Regions from separate parts of the Sphingomonas sp. Sph1(2015) genome, predicted to be linked through region 1. Evidence: riboswitches for the same ligand, from Rfam matches in the RefSeq annotation. Region 1 holds a riboswitch; the other holds the start of a gene.
What was found. Region 1 has a riboswitch for thiamine pyrophosphate ahead of thiC (phosphomethylpyrimidine synthase ThiC). Riboswitches for the same ligand answer to the same signal wherever they lie in the genome.
Positions count from the first base shown of each region.

Region 2: it holds a riboswitch for thiamine pyrophosphate, as region 1 does, so the genes downstream of both, BSZ14_RS05570 (TonB-dependent receptor domain-containing protein) here and thiC (phosphomethylpyrimidine synthase ThiC) in region 1, are expected to answer to the same signal.

Region 1 covers NZ_MQUI01000013.1:52,676-58,504, forward strand. Annotated here, with positions in the region: gene egtB (ergothioneine biosynthesis protein EgtB) at 1-76, shown strand, start outside; gene egtD (L-histidine N(alpha)-methyltransferase) at 79-1,056, shown strand; gene BSZ14_RS07680 (ferritin-like domain-containing protein) at 1,258-2,238, shown strand; gene BSZ14_RS07685 (ferritin-like domain-containing protein) at 2,273-3,307, shown strand; TPP riboswitch at 3,457-3,565, shown strand; gene thiC (phosphomethylpyrimidine synthase ThiC) at 3,601-5,535, shown strand.
Region 2 covers NZ_MQUI01000008.1:120,965-126,793, forward strand. Annotated here, with positions in the region: gene BSZ14_RS05560 (M14 family metallopeptidase) at 1-936, shown strand, start outside; gene BSZ14_RS05565 (DUF885 domain-containing protein) at 946-2,772, opposite strand; TPP riboswitch at 3,019-3,128, shown strand; gene BSZ14_RS05570 (TonB-dependent receptor domain-containing protein) at 3,190-5,460, shown strand; gene BSZ14_RS05575 (phosphotransferase enzyme family protein) at 5,463-5,829, shown strand, end outside.

The sequences.
Region 1 (5,829 bases):
CGCCTCTTACCGCAACTTCTTCTATCCCCATCAGCGCTGGCAGTTCACCGGCGTCCGCCTGGCAAAGGACCTGTAATCATGCTGAAGCCCGAAATCGAGGACGGCCAGATGTCGCTGGCTGACCCTGCCTTTCGCGCGGACGTGTTCGCCGGGTTGGAGCGCCGCCCGCGCGCCATCCCCGCGCGCTGGCTCTACGACCGCACGGGGTCCGAGCTGTTCGAGGCGATCACCGACCTGCCCGAATATTATCCGACGCGGACCGAGACCGCGATCCTGAAGACCATGTGCCCCGATCTGGTGGAGCATGTCGGCAAGGGGCGCGCCGTGGTCGAGTTCGGTTCGGGCTCCTCGACCAAGACGCCGGTGCTGCTGCGCTGTGTCGAACCCTCGGCCTATGTGCCGATCGACATTTCGGGCGACTTCCTGCGCGAATCCGCGCGCGGGCTGCAACAGGCCTTTCCCGACCTGCCCATCCATCCGCTGGAAGGCGATTTCATGCGTCCGCTGGCGCTGCCTGCGGTGGTGGCGGATGCGCCGAAACTGGGCTTCTTTCCCGGTTCGACCATCGGCAACATGACGCCTGCCATGGCGACTGACCTGCTGCGCGCGATGCGCGGCTCGCTGGGCGAGGGGGCGATGCTGCTGATCGGCATGGACCGGACCAAGTCCAGCGACGTGCTCGTCCCCGCCTATGACGATGCGGCAGGCGTGACGGCGGCGTTCAACCGCAACCTGCTCGACCGGATCAACCGCGAGCTGGACGGCACCATCCCGGTCGACGCCTTCCGCCACCGCGCGATCTGGAACGACGACCGCTCGCGGATCGAGATGCACCTAGCCGCAGAGCGGGACGTGGATTTCACCATCGAGGGGCGGCCCTTCGCCATGGCGTCGGGCGAAACCATCCATACGGAGAACAGCCACAAATACGGCCCCCGCGATGCCAAGATCCTGTTGCGGGCGGGCGGCTGGACGCCGATCGCGCAGTGGAGCGATCCCGACGAGCTGTTCGCGGTCTATCTGGCCGAAGCGCAATCTGCTCGGCTCGCGCCATGAACGGTCTGGCGTAATATCCGGATACAGATCTAATTTTTGTTAAGGCCGTGCGACTTTTTGGCAGGTTTGACGTTGTGAATCCCGGTTTGGCCAAGGTTCAACTCGACAGGGTGTTCCACGGTCCGGCCCCGCGAAAAGTACTTCTGATCGTTTCACTATAACAGAAGAACTTGTCGACGGTTCCTGATCGGGAGGAGCATGATGACCGAAAGCGCACAACTGCTCGACGCGTTCGATGCACGGGTCGAGCGTCGCAATATGCGGCGTGAATTCTTCAAGACGGCAATGGGCGCGGCAGCCGCCGGCGTGACCGCCTTTTCCCTGGCGGGCAAGGCCGGGGCACAGTCGACGGTCACCGACACCGATATCCTGAACTTCGCGCTGAACCTCGAATATCTCGAGGCGCAGTTCTATGCCTTTGCCGCCAACGGCACCGGGCTGCCCGCCAACCAGTTGACCGGCACCGGCACGCAAGGGGCCGTGACGGGCGGCCAGCAGGTCAATTTCGCGACCGGCATCGGCGATGACGCCATTGTCGGGCAATATGCCCGCGAGATCGCGGCGGACGAGGCGGCGCATGTCGCCTTCCTGCGCACCGCGCTGGGTAGCGCGGCGGTCGCGCAACCCGCGATCAACATCTCGGGCGATGCCAATGGCCCGTTCACGGCGGCGGCACTGGCCGCGGGCGTGATTACCAGCGGCACCTTCAACCCCTATAGCTCGCCCACCGCTTTCCTGCTGGGCGCGTATATCTTCGAGGATGTCGGCGTGACCGCCTATAAGGGCGCCTCGCCGTTGATCAGCAACAAGACCTTTCTGCAGGCGGCGGCAGGCATCCTGGCGGTCGAGGCTTATCACGCCGCGATCGTGCGCACGACGCTCTATGCCCGTGGCTATGCCGATCCCAACCCGGAATCGTCGCTCATCACCGCCGCAGGCAAGATCTCGGACGCGCGCGACAGCCTGGACGGTTCGAGCGACCTCGACCAGGGGATCGCCCAGACGACGGTCAACGGACAGCTCGTGTCCAACATCGTGCCGCTCGATACGAACGGCATCGCGTTCAGTCGCTCGCCGGGTCAGGTGCTCAACATCGTGTACCTGAACAAGGCGGCCGCCACGCTGGGCGGGTTCTTCCCGAACGGCGTCAACGGCAATCTGCGCGCGAGCGTGGCGAACTGATCCCCTTTTTCCTCCTCTGGAGAGGATTTGAATCATGAGCGAAGAACGCTGCATTCTCGAGGTTATCGAAGAGGCCTCCGCCAAGCGTCGGTCCGATCGTCGCCGTTTCATGCGCATGGCCGCCGGGGCCGGCGCCGTCGGTGGCCTGGCGATGCTGGGCGCCTGCGGGGACGATGGCGACAATGTCATCGTCGTGCCCACGCCGACGCCCACCACCACCCCGACCGGGTCGGTGACGGATGCCGATGTGCTGAACTTCGCGCTCCAGCTCGAATATCTGGAAGCGCAATTCTACAGCTATGCCGCCTTCGGCACCGGCCTGCCGTCGTCGGCGCTGACCGGCACCGGAACGCAGGGTGCGGTCGCGATCAACACCAGCGCCACCAACGGCGCGGGCCAGCCGCGTCAGGTCCAGTTCAAGGACCCGATCGTCGCGCAATATGCGCGCGAGATCGCCTATGACGAGATCGCCCATGTCAACTTCCTGCGCAATGCGCTGGGCAGTGCGGCGGTGGCGCAGCCTTCGATCAACCTGTCGGGCGATGCCAGCGGTGCGTTCACGGCGGCGGCGGTCGCGGCGGGGGTCATCACCAGCGGATCGACCTTCGATCCTTACGCCTCGGACGAGGCCTTCCTGCTCGGCGCGTTCCTGTTCGAGGATGTCGGCGTCACCGCCTATATGGGCGGCGTCGCCCTGTTGACCAACAAGACCTTTATCGAGGCGGCGGCGGGCATCCACGCGGCCGAGGCCTATCATGCCGGTCTGGTCCGCACGACGCTGTACCGCAAGGGGCTGAGCAATGCGTCGCTCATCACCAATGCGGGCAAGATCTCGGACGCGCGCGACAGCCTGGACGGCTCGACCGATCTCGACCAGGGCATCGTCGCGATGGTGAACGGCGCGCAGGTGGCGAACCTGGTTCCCGCCGATTCCAACGCTATCGCCTTTGTCCGCACGCCCGGCCAGGTGCTGAACGTCGTGTATCTGAACAAGGCGGCGGTGAACGGCGGCGGCTTTTTCCCCGGCGGTCTGAACGGCACCGTCCGCACCAGCGCCGCCAGCGGCTAAACTGCCCTTCCCAAGGTCCCCTCCAAGGGCCGCTTGCCCCGACCGGTCGCCAGTCCCCTGGCCGGTCGGGGCATTTTGTATGTGTCGCGGGGCTGTTCCCCCTTCACGCGAAACCGCTTCTTATCCGCCGCGAACTCGCTTATGATGGGCCGTATCCCCGGGGGAGCGCTGGCCTGCGCTTGAGAGGGGGGCAAGAGCCCCTGACCCGCTGAACCTGATCCGGCTGACACCGGCGTAGGGAGGGAGCGGCCCCATCTCTCATGGTCCGTTTCCTCCGCATGGAGTGGACGACTATGGCAGATATCCCCGCAAAGACCGAAATCCCCCCCGCGGGCAGCGCAATCGGCGTGACCACCGGCCCCATTCGTGGCTCGAAGAAGATTCACGTCGGCCCGCTGAACGTCGCGATGCGCGAAATCCATCTCGACCCGTCCTCGGGCGAGCCGCCCTTGCGCGTGTACGACACCAGCGGCGCGTACACGGACCCCAATGCGCGCATCGACATCATGGCGGGCCTGCCGCAGATCCGCCGCAACTGGATAGAGGCGCGCGGCGATGTCGAGGCCTATGACGGCCGCGAAATCCGGCCCGAGGATAATGGCCAGCTCGGCCCCGACCGGTCGGGCGGCGTGCCGCAATTCCCGCGCACCGGGCTGAACCGCCCCTTGCGGGCCAAGTCGGGCATGAACGTCAGCCAGATGCATTATGCCCGGCGCGGCATCATCACGCCCGAGATGGAATATGTCGCGACCCGCGAGAATCTGGGCCGCGAGATGCTGAAGGACTATGTCCGCGACGGCGAGAGCTTCGGCGCGGAGATTCCCGATTACGTCACGCCTGAATTCGTCCGTGACGAAGTGGCGCGCGGCCGGGCGATCATCCCCAACAACATCAACCATCCCGAGTCCGAGCCGATGGCGATCGGCCGCAACTTCCTGGTCAAGATCAACGCCAATATCGGCAATTCGGCGGTCGCCAGCAACGTCGCCTCCGAAGTCGACAAGCTGGTCTGGTCGATCCGCTGGGGCGCGGACACGGTGATGGACCTGTCGACGGGGCGCAACATCCACGACACGCGCGAATGGATCATCCGCAACTCGCCCGTGCCGATCGGCACCGTCCCCATCTATCAGGCGCTGGAAAAGGTCGGCGGCATTGCCGAGGAGCTGACCTGGGAAATCTTCCGCGACACGCTGATCGAACAGGCCGAGCAGGGCGTCGACTATTTCACCATCCATGCGGGCGTGCGCCTGCCCTACATCCCGCTGACCGCCAGGCGCGTCACCGGCATCGTGTCGCGCGGCGGCTCGATCATGGCCAAGTGGTGCCTGGCGCATCACAAGGAGTCGTTCCTGTACGAACGCTTCGACGAGATCACCGAGATTATGAAGGCCTATGACATCGCCTATTCGCTGGGCGACGGCCTGCGTCCCGGCGCGATCGCCGACGCCAATGACGAGGCGCAGTTCGCCGAGCTGTATACGCTGGGCGAGCTGACCAAGCGCGCCTGGGCGCAGGACGTGCAGGTCATCATCGAAGGCCCCGGCCATGTGCCGATGCACAAGATCAAGCAGAATATGGAAAAGCAGCTGGAGGCGTGCGGCGAGGCGCCCTTCTACACGCTCGGGCCGCTAACAACGGACATTGCGCCGGGCTATGACCATATCACCAGCGGCATCGGTGCGGCGATGATCGGCTGGTACGGCACGGCGATGCTCTGCTACGTCACGCCCAAGGAGCATCTGGGCCTGCCCGACCGCGACGATGTGAAGGTCGGCGTCGTCACCTACAAGCTGGCCGCCCACGCCGCCGACCTGGCCAAGGGGCACCCCGCCGCCAAGATGCGCGACGACGCACTGAGCCGCGCCCGCTTCGAGTTCCGCTGGCGCGACCAGTTCAACCTGTCGCTCGACCCCGACACGGCGGAGTCCTACCACGACCAGACGCTCCCGGCGGAAGGCGCGAAAACCGCGCATTTCTGTTCGATGTGCGGCCCGAAATTTTGTTCGATGAAGATCACGCAGGAAGTGCGGGAATTTGCCGCGTCGCGCGCGGCGAATAGCGACCTGCTGGGAGCAGGTCGCGATCCCGAACCTCGGGAGTTCGCGGCCAAGCAGAACGCGCCAGTAGAAACCTTCGTCGCGGCGGAGGATGCCGAGGTGGGGATGCAGGAAATGAGCGAACGGTTCCGCGAGAAGGGCGGGGAGGTTTACCTTCCGGCGGAGTGATAAAAAGGGGCGGTCTTTCGACCGCCCCCTTCTTTTAAGCGTACTGGATCAACTTCCACGTCACCGCCTTGCCGTCATAGGGCGGCATGCGGTTGCCCTCTGCGATAGGGGCAGTGGTGGAATACCCGATGGGCTGCCAGACCCCGGAGTCGGGGCAGATTTCGCCCGTACGGGCAGTGGTACCAATAGGTTTACGAGTACGCATTGTATGCTCTTCCTTTAACAGGCTCTGGTTCCGGACACGCAAACCAGTTGATTGTTAAAAGGAGGACCACTACGTGCTTTTACGCTTGC
Region 2 (5,829 bases), on a different contig from region 1:
GGCATCCGCTACAGCCCGGAGGGGCCGCGCTACTCGACCGGCTATGGCGATTTCATCGGCATGCCGACCGTGCTGGTCGAGAACCATATGCTCAAGCCCTATCGCCAGCGCGTCCTGGGAACCTATGTCCTGTTGGAAGCCGCGCTGAAGGTCGCCGCCACCGATCGCGCCCGTATCGCGGAAGCCAAGGCGGCCGACCGGGCGAGCCGCCCCACCGAGTTGCTGACGCGGTGGAAGCCCGCCGCCGCGCCGATCGGCTGGATCGAGAATTTCAAGGGCGTCGCCTTCGACACCTATCGCTCGCCCGCCTCCGGGCGCGACGAACAGCGCTGGCTGGGCAAGCCGATCACTTTCCAGATGCCGATCATCGGCCAACAGCCGGTCGAGAGCGTTCGCCTGCCCAAGGCCTGGTGGATTCCGCCCGAGCAGACCGAGGTGATCGAACGGCTCCGCCTGCACGGCATCCGGTTCGAGACGCTACAAGCGCCGCAGACCCGCCAACTCGACCGCGTGCGGCTGATCGATCCGAAGCTGTCCCAGCCCAATGAGGGGCGCTATCCGATCACCGCCCGCTTCGCCCATGAGAGCGCGGAGCAGGAGATGCCGGCGGGCAGCGTCCGTGTTCCGGCCGACCAGCCGCTCGGCTTGCTGGCCGCATCCCTGCTGGAACCCGAAAGCCAGGACTCGTTCCTGGCATGGGGCTTTTTCCCGGAGATGCTGGCACCGGCGCCCAGCACCGACGCCTATGTCCTCGCCGCTTTGGGAGAGCGGCTGCTCGAAACCGATGCCGATGTGAAGCGGCGTTTCGAGCAGAAACTCAAGGACGAGCCCGCCTTTGCCGCCGACCCGGATGCCCGGCTGGCCTGGCTTTATGCCGAGGCCGGGCCGGGGCATCCCTATCCGCTTCGCTATCCGATCGCGCGCGAGGTGGACTGACGCACGGCCTCAGACCGCGCGGGCGCGCTCCTCGACGATCCGCTCGAGCATCGACAGCGGCATCGCGCCCGCTTCCAGCACGTCGTGGAAATGCTTCAGGTCGAAACGACCGCCCGCGATCGCCTTGGCCTTTTCGCGGGCGCGCAGCCAGGCGGCATGGCCGATCTTGTAGCTGCAGGCCTGGCCGGGCGAGACGCAATAGCGCTCCACCTCGCGCTGCGAACGGCCGGGGGCGAAGCCGACCGTGTCGACAAGATATCTGGTCGCCTGGTGGTGCGTCCAGCGCTTGGTATGGATGCCCGTATCGACCACCAGCCGCGCGGCGCGGAACAGGAAGGACTGAAGATAGCCTGCACGCTCGACGGGTGAGGCATAGCCGCCCAATTCGTCGGCCAATTGCTCGGCATAAAGCGCCCAGCCTTCGAGATAGGCATTGAAAAAGGCGATCTTGCGCAGCGGATGGGTCGGCGCGCGCTGGGCGGTCGAGATCTGAAGGTGATGGCCCGGCACGCCCTCATGATAGGTCAGGCTGGGCAGCGTGTATTTCGGCCAGTCATGGACGTTCTTGAGATTGATCCAGTAGATGGCGGCGCGCGAACCATTGAGGGGGGCACGGAAATAATAACCATTGGGCGCGCCGTCCTGGATCTCGGGCGCGACCCGGCGGATTTCCAGCGCGGCGTTGGGCGGGTTCGTGAACGCCTGGGGCAGGCGGGCCTGCATTGCCTTTACGCTGGCGTTGAGGCTGGCCAGCAGTTCGGCGCGCCCGGCGTCGTCATCGGCAAAGAGCTGCGCAGGCTGGCGGTTGAGCTGATCGAGGCGCGCACCGACGCTGCCTTGCGTCAGGCCCTGGCCCCGCAGGATCGTGTCGAGCTGCGCGGTCAACTCTGCGACCTGTTGCAGGCCCATGCGATGCACCGCGTCGGGCGACAGGGTGGTGGTGGTGGCCTGGGCGAGCGCCGCGGCATACATCGCCTCGCCATCGGGCAGCGCCCAGATGCCCGCGGCGCTGCGGGCCGAGGGGCGTAGCGAGCGCAGCAGGGCGATCTGGCGGTCGAGCGCGGGATAGACCTGTTCCGCCACGATCCGGGTCGCGCGCGCCTTCCAGTCGCCGCCGATATTCGCCGCAGCGGTGCGGCGGGTCAGCGCCTCGACCAGCTGGCTGTCGGCGGCGGCGGGCGCACGGAGCTTCGCCATCTGGCCCAGCGCGAGGTCGAGCGAGAAGTCGGGGGCCAGGCGGCCCTTGGCGGCTTCCCGCCGCTGCACATCGGTTTCGTTGTCGAGCTGACGCCCCATCAGCGCAAGCCGGTCCAGATACGCCTCGGCATCGTCCGATGTCTTCACCGGGTGGGTCGAGGCCAGGAAGTCGGGTAGCGAGAAATACACGCCGTCCTGCTGCGAGATCGGATAGGGTCCCTGTGGCGAGGACAGGCCGAACTGCTCCGGGCCGATCATGTTCGACTTGATGTTGTAGAGCACGACCTCGCGATCGATCCGTGCCTGTGGCGACAGCGAGGCGGGGTCGACGGCGGTGACGAGCGCAAGGGCCTTGCGGTTGCGGGCCAGGTCCTTGGCGATAGCGCCATAGCTGTTGTCGCCCAGCTTGTGACGAAGATCGGCATTCTGGCCGGTGTCGAGACCCAGCGACGTGGCGAATTCGGGAGACTGGCGTACCGTCTCGGCCAGGACCTGATCGAAAGCCGTGTTCAGTCGCGCGTCGCCCGGCGACGAGGCGGCGGGTGTGGCGCCGGACGCCTGCGCGAAGGCGGACCGTGCGGGCAACATGGTCAGCCCGGCGGTCGCCGCACCGGACAAGATGAAGTTGCGGCGATCCATGTCGATTTCCCCCTTTATAACGCTAGTTACGGGAAGCTAGGCGACAAAGTGGCTGCTGGGCAAGCGGGGCTTTCGCGCAGCCGGTGCTATTCCATAGGTGCGGTTCCACCGTCATTGCTCCCCGGTAGGGGGAGGGGCCATGCGGAGCATGGTCCAGGGATATCCCCGCTCGCTATGGGTCAGCAAGGACTTCTGGCAACGCCAGGCGCGATAAGCATTTGCACGCGGCGCATAACCGCCTAGACGGCGCCATCCCCGGGGGGCCGCTGATGCGCGGTTGAGAGATGGGCAGCAGCCCATGACCCGCTGAACCTGATCCGGGTCATACCGGCGTAGGGAGGGTGCGCGGTTCCTCCGTCGTCCCTCCGTGAAGTGGACGAAGAGACGATGCCGGTTGTGATTTCACGCGATCAGACGATGATCCGCCTTGCTGTCCTGATGCTGTCCGCCGCATGGCCGGTGGCCGTCTCGGCGCAGCAAACCGTCGGTGCCTCGGCCGATATCCGGGTGATCGGCCACCGCGATCCCGAAGGCTTGCTACCCGAGCAGACCGATCCCCGCGCGGTGAGCGAGGTCGCGACCGACTTCATCGTCAAGCAGGCCCCGACCCAGAACGCCTTTCAACTCGTCAATCTGCTGCCCGGCGCGAACGTCGCCTCCAGCGACCCTTACGGCCTGTCGACCAGCTCCAGCCTGACGCTACGCGGCCTGGGGCAGGACGAAATCGGCGTGCTGATGGAAGGGGCGCCGCAGAATGATATCGGTTATTATTACGCCTATCCGTCGCAATTCGCCGATACCGAAAATCTGCGCCGCATCGCGCTGTCGCCGGGATCGGTGGATATCGCTGCACCGACCGTCGTGGGCGCGGGTGGATTGCTGTCGCTGAGCCTGGACGATCCCAAGGCCACGCGGCAGCTGCTCGCCGACCTGGCGCTGGGTTCCTACGACATGCGCCGCGTCTTCGTCCGGGTCGATACGGGAGAGATCGGGAGCACGGGCCTGAAGGCGTTCGTCTCCTATTCCAACACGCGCGCGGACAATTGGCGGGGGGCGGGATATGACACGCGCCAGCATGTCGATGCCAAGCTGCTACGCGAATGGGGGAACGGCAATCGCGCCAGCCTGGCGCTGTCGTACAATGACGCCAATTCGTCCGCTTACCCCAGCCCGACGCTGGCGGAGTGGCAGGCGCAGGGGCGCGGGTTCAATTACGACGCGCGCTATACGCCGGGCGACACCAATTACTGGGAACTGTACCGCGCGCCGTTCCGCAACCTCTATGCCTCGGCACCGGTGCATCTGGTGCTGTCCGACCGACTGACCTTCGACAGCACGACCTATCTCCAGTTCGGCTATGGCAATTCGCCCTATGGCACCCAGCTGGCGACGACCGGCAACTTCCTCGGCAATGAGGAACTGACCCAGCCGATCCTATTGCCCGGGGCCGTGGACGGCGTGGCGACGGTGCTGGGCAATTATACGGGCGACCAGATGCGGGCGGGGCAGGTCGCCAGGCTGACCTTGCAGGCTGGCATCCACCGGCTGACCGCGGGGCTGTGGTTCGATTACGGCACCGACCGGGTGACGCAGACCTATAGCGCGATCGACGCAGACGGCCGCCCCGTCGACCGCTGGGGCTATCGCAGCCGGGCGATCCGCACCGCCGACGGCCGCCTGCTCGCCTATGAGAACCAGCGCACCGTCACCGTGACGAAGAGCGTCTTTCTGGCCGACAGCATCACGCTGACCCCGCGCCTGACCGTCGATATCGGGTTCAAGGGCGTCAACCTGCTGCGCAATGGCCGAAACTATCTGCCTGGGCCGCAAAGCGAAGTCCGCCGCAACAGCTTCGTCGCCTTGCCGCGCGCCGCCGTCCATTACGACATCGATGATCGGCAGCAGCTGTTCGCCAACATCACCACCAATTTCCGCGCGCCCAACGAATTCACGCTGTATGACAGCTATTATGGCGGCGTGGTCACGACGCGCGGCACAGACGCTGTAAAGAACGAGTATTCGGTGTCGCAGGAACTGGGCTATCGCTATATCGGCCCCAGCCTGTCGGCGTCCGTCACCGGCTTCCACTACAAGTTCCGCAACCGACAGTTGGCGACCGTCGTCGACAATGGCGGTGCGCTGGTCAACACCACGCTGAATGCCGGGGGACAGACCTCTTATGGCGTCGACGCCGAGATCGACTATCGCCCGGCCAGGGGCGTCAGCGTCTATATCTCGGGCGAATATCTCCGCGCGCGGATCGACGATGATCTGCCGGTCGGCATGGACTTGCTGCCGACGCAGGGCAAGCGCGCGGTGTCCAGCCCGACCGTCCAGGTCGGCGGCGGCGGCACCTATGACGACGGGCTGCTGTTCGGCAGCATCGCGGGCAAATATGTCGGTCGCCAATATGCGACCTTCATGAATGACGAGAGCATCCCCGGCTATGCGACGCTGGATCTGGCGATCGGTATCCATCTGGCCGACTGGCTCGACGGCAAGCGGACCGACTTGCGCCTGAATGCGATCAACGTCACCAATCCGCATGTCCTGGCGGGCGTGCAGGCCGTGACGACCAATGCCCGCGATACGATCGGGCGCGGTGGCACGGTCATTACGGGCAATGCGCCAGGCTATTATGTCGGCGGCGGTGCAGCGGTGGTCGCCACCGTGTCGCGCGCTTTCTGAGCATGATCGGGGCAGGCGATCCGGCCGGGGCGCACTGTGTCCACGGCATGGGGCTGGCGATGGAGGCCCCCACCTGGCCCGCGATCACGCCCGATGAAGCGGCGGCGGTGCTGGCGTGCTTTCCAGATGCGTCCGCGCTCGAAGCGCTGCACTGGCATTCGCCGCGTCCCTTTTCCGCCGCCACGCTGATCCATACGAGCGGCGGCTCGCTTCTTTTGAAGCGGCATGATCGCCGGGTGCGGAGCGTGGCGGGACTGGCCGAGGAGCATGGGTTCATCGCACATCTCGCCGCCGCCGGGATGCCGGTGCCCGACCTGTTGCGTACCGGGGAGGGCGCGAGCGCGATCGCACGGGGCGACTGGACCTATG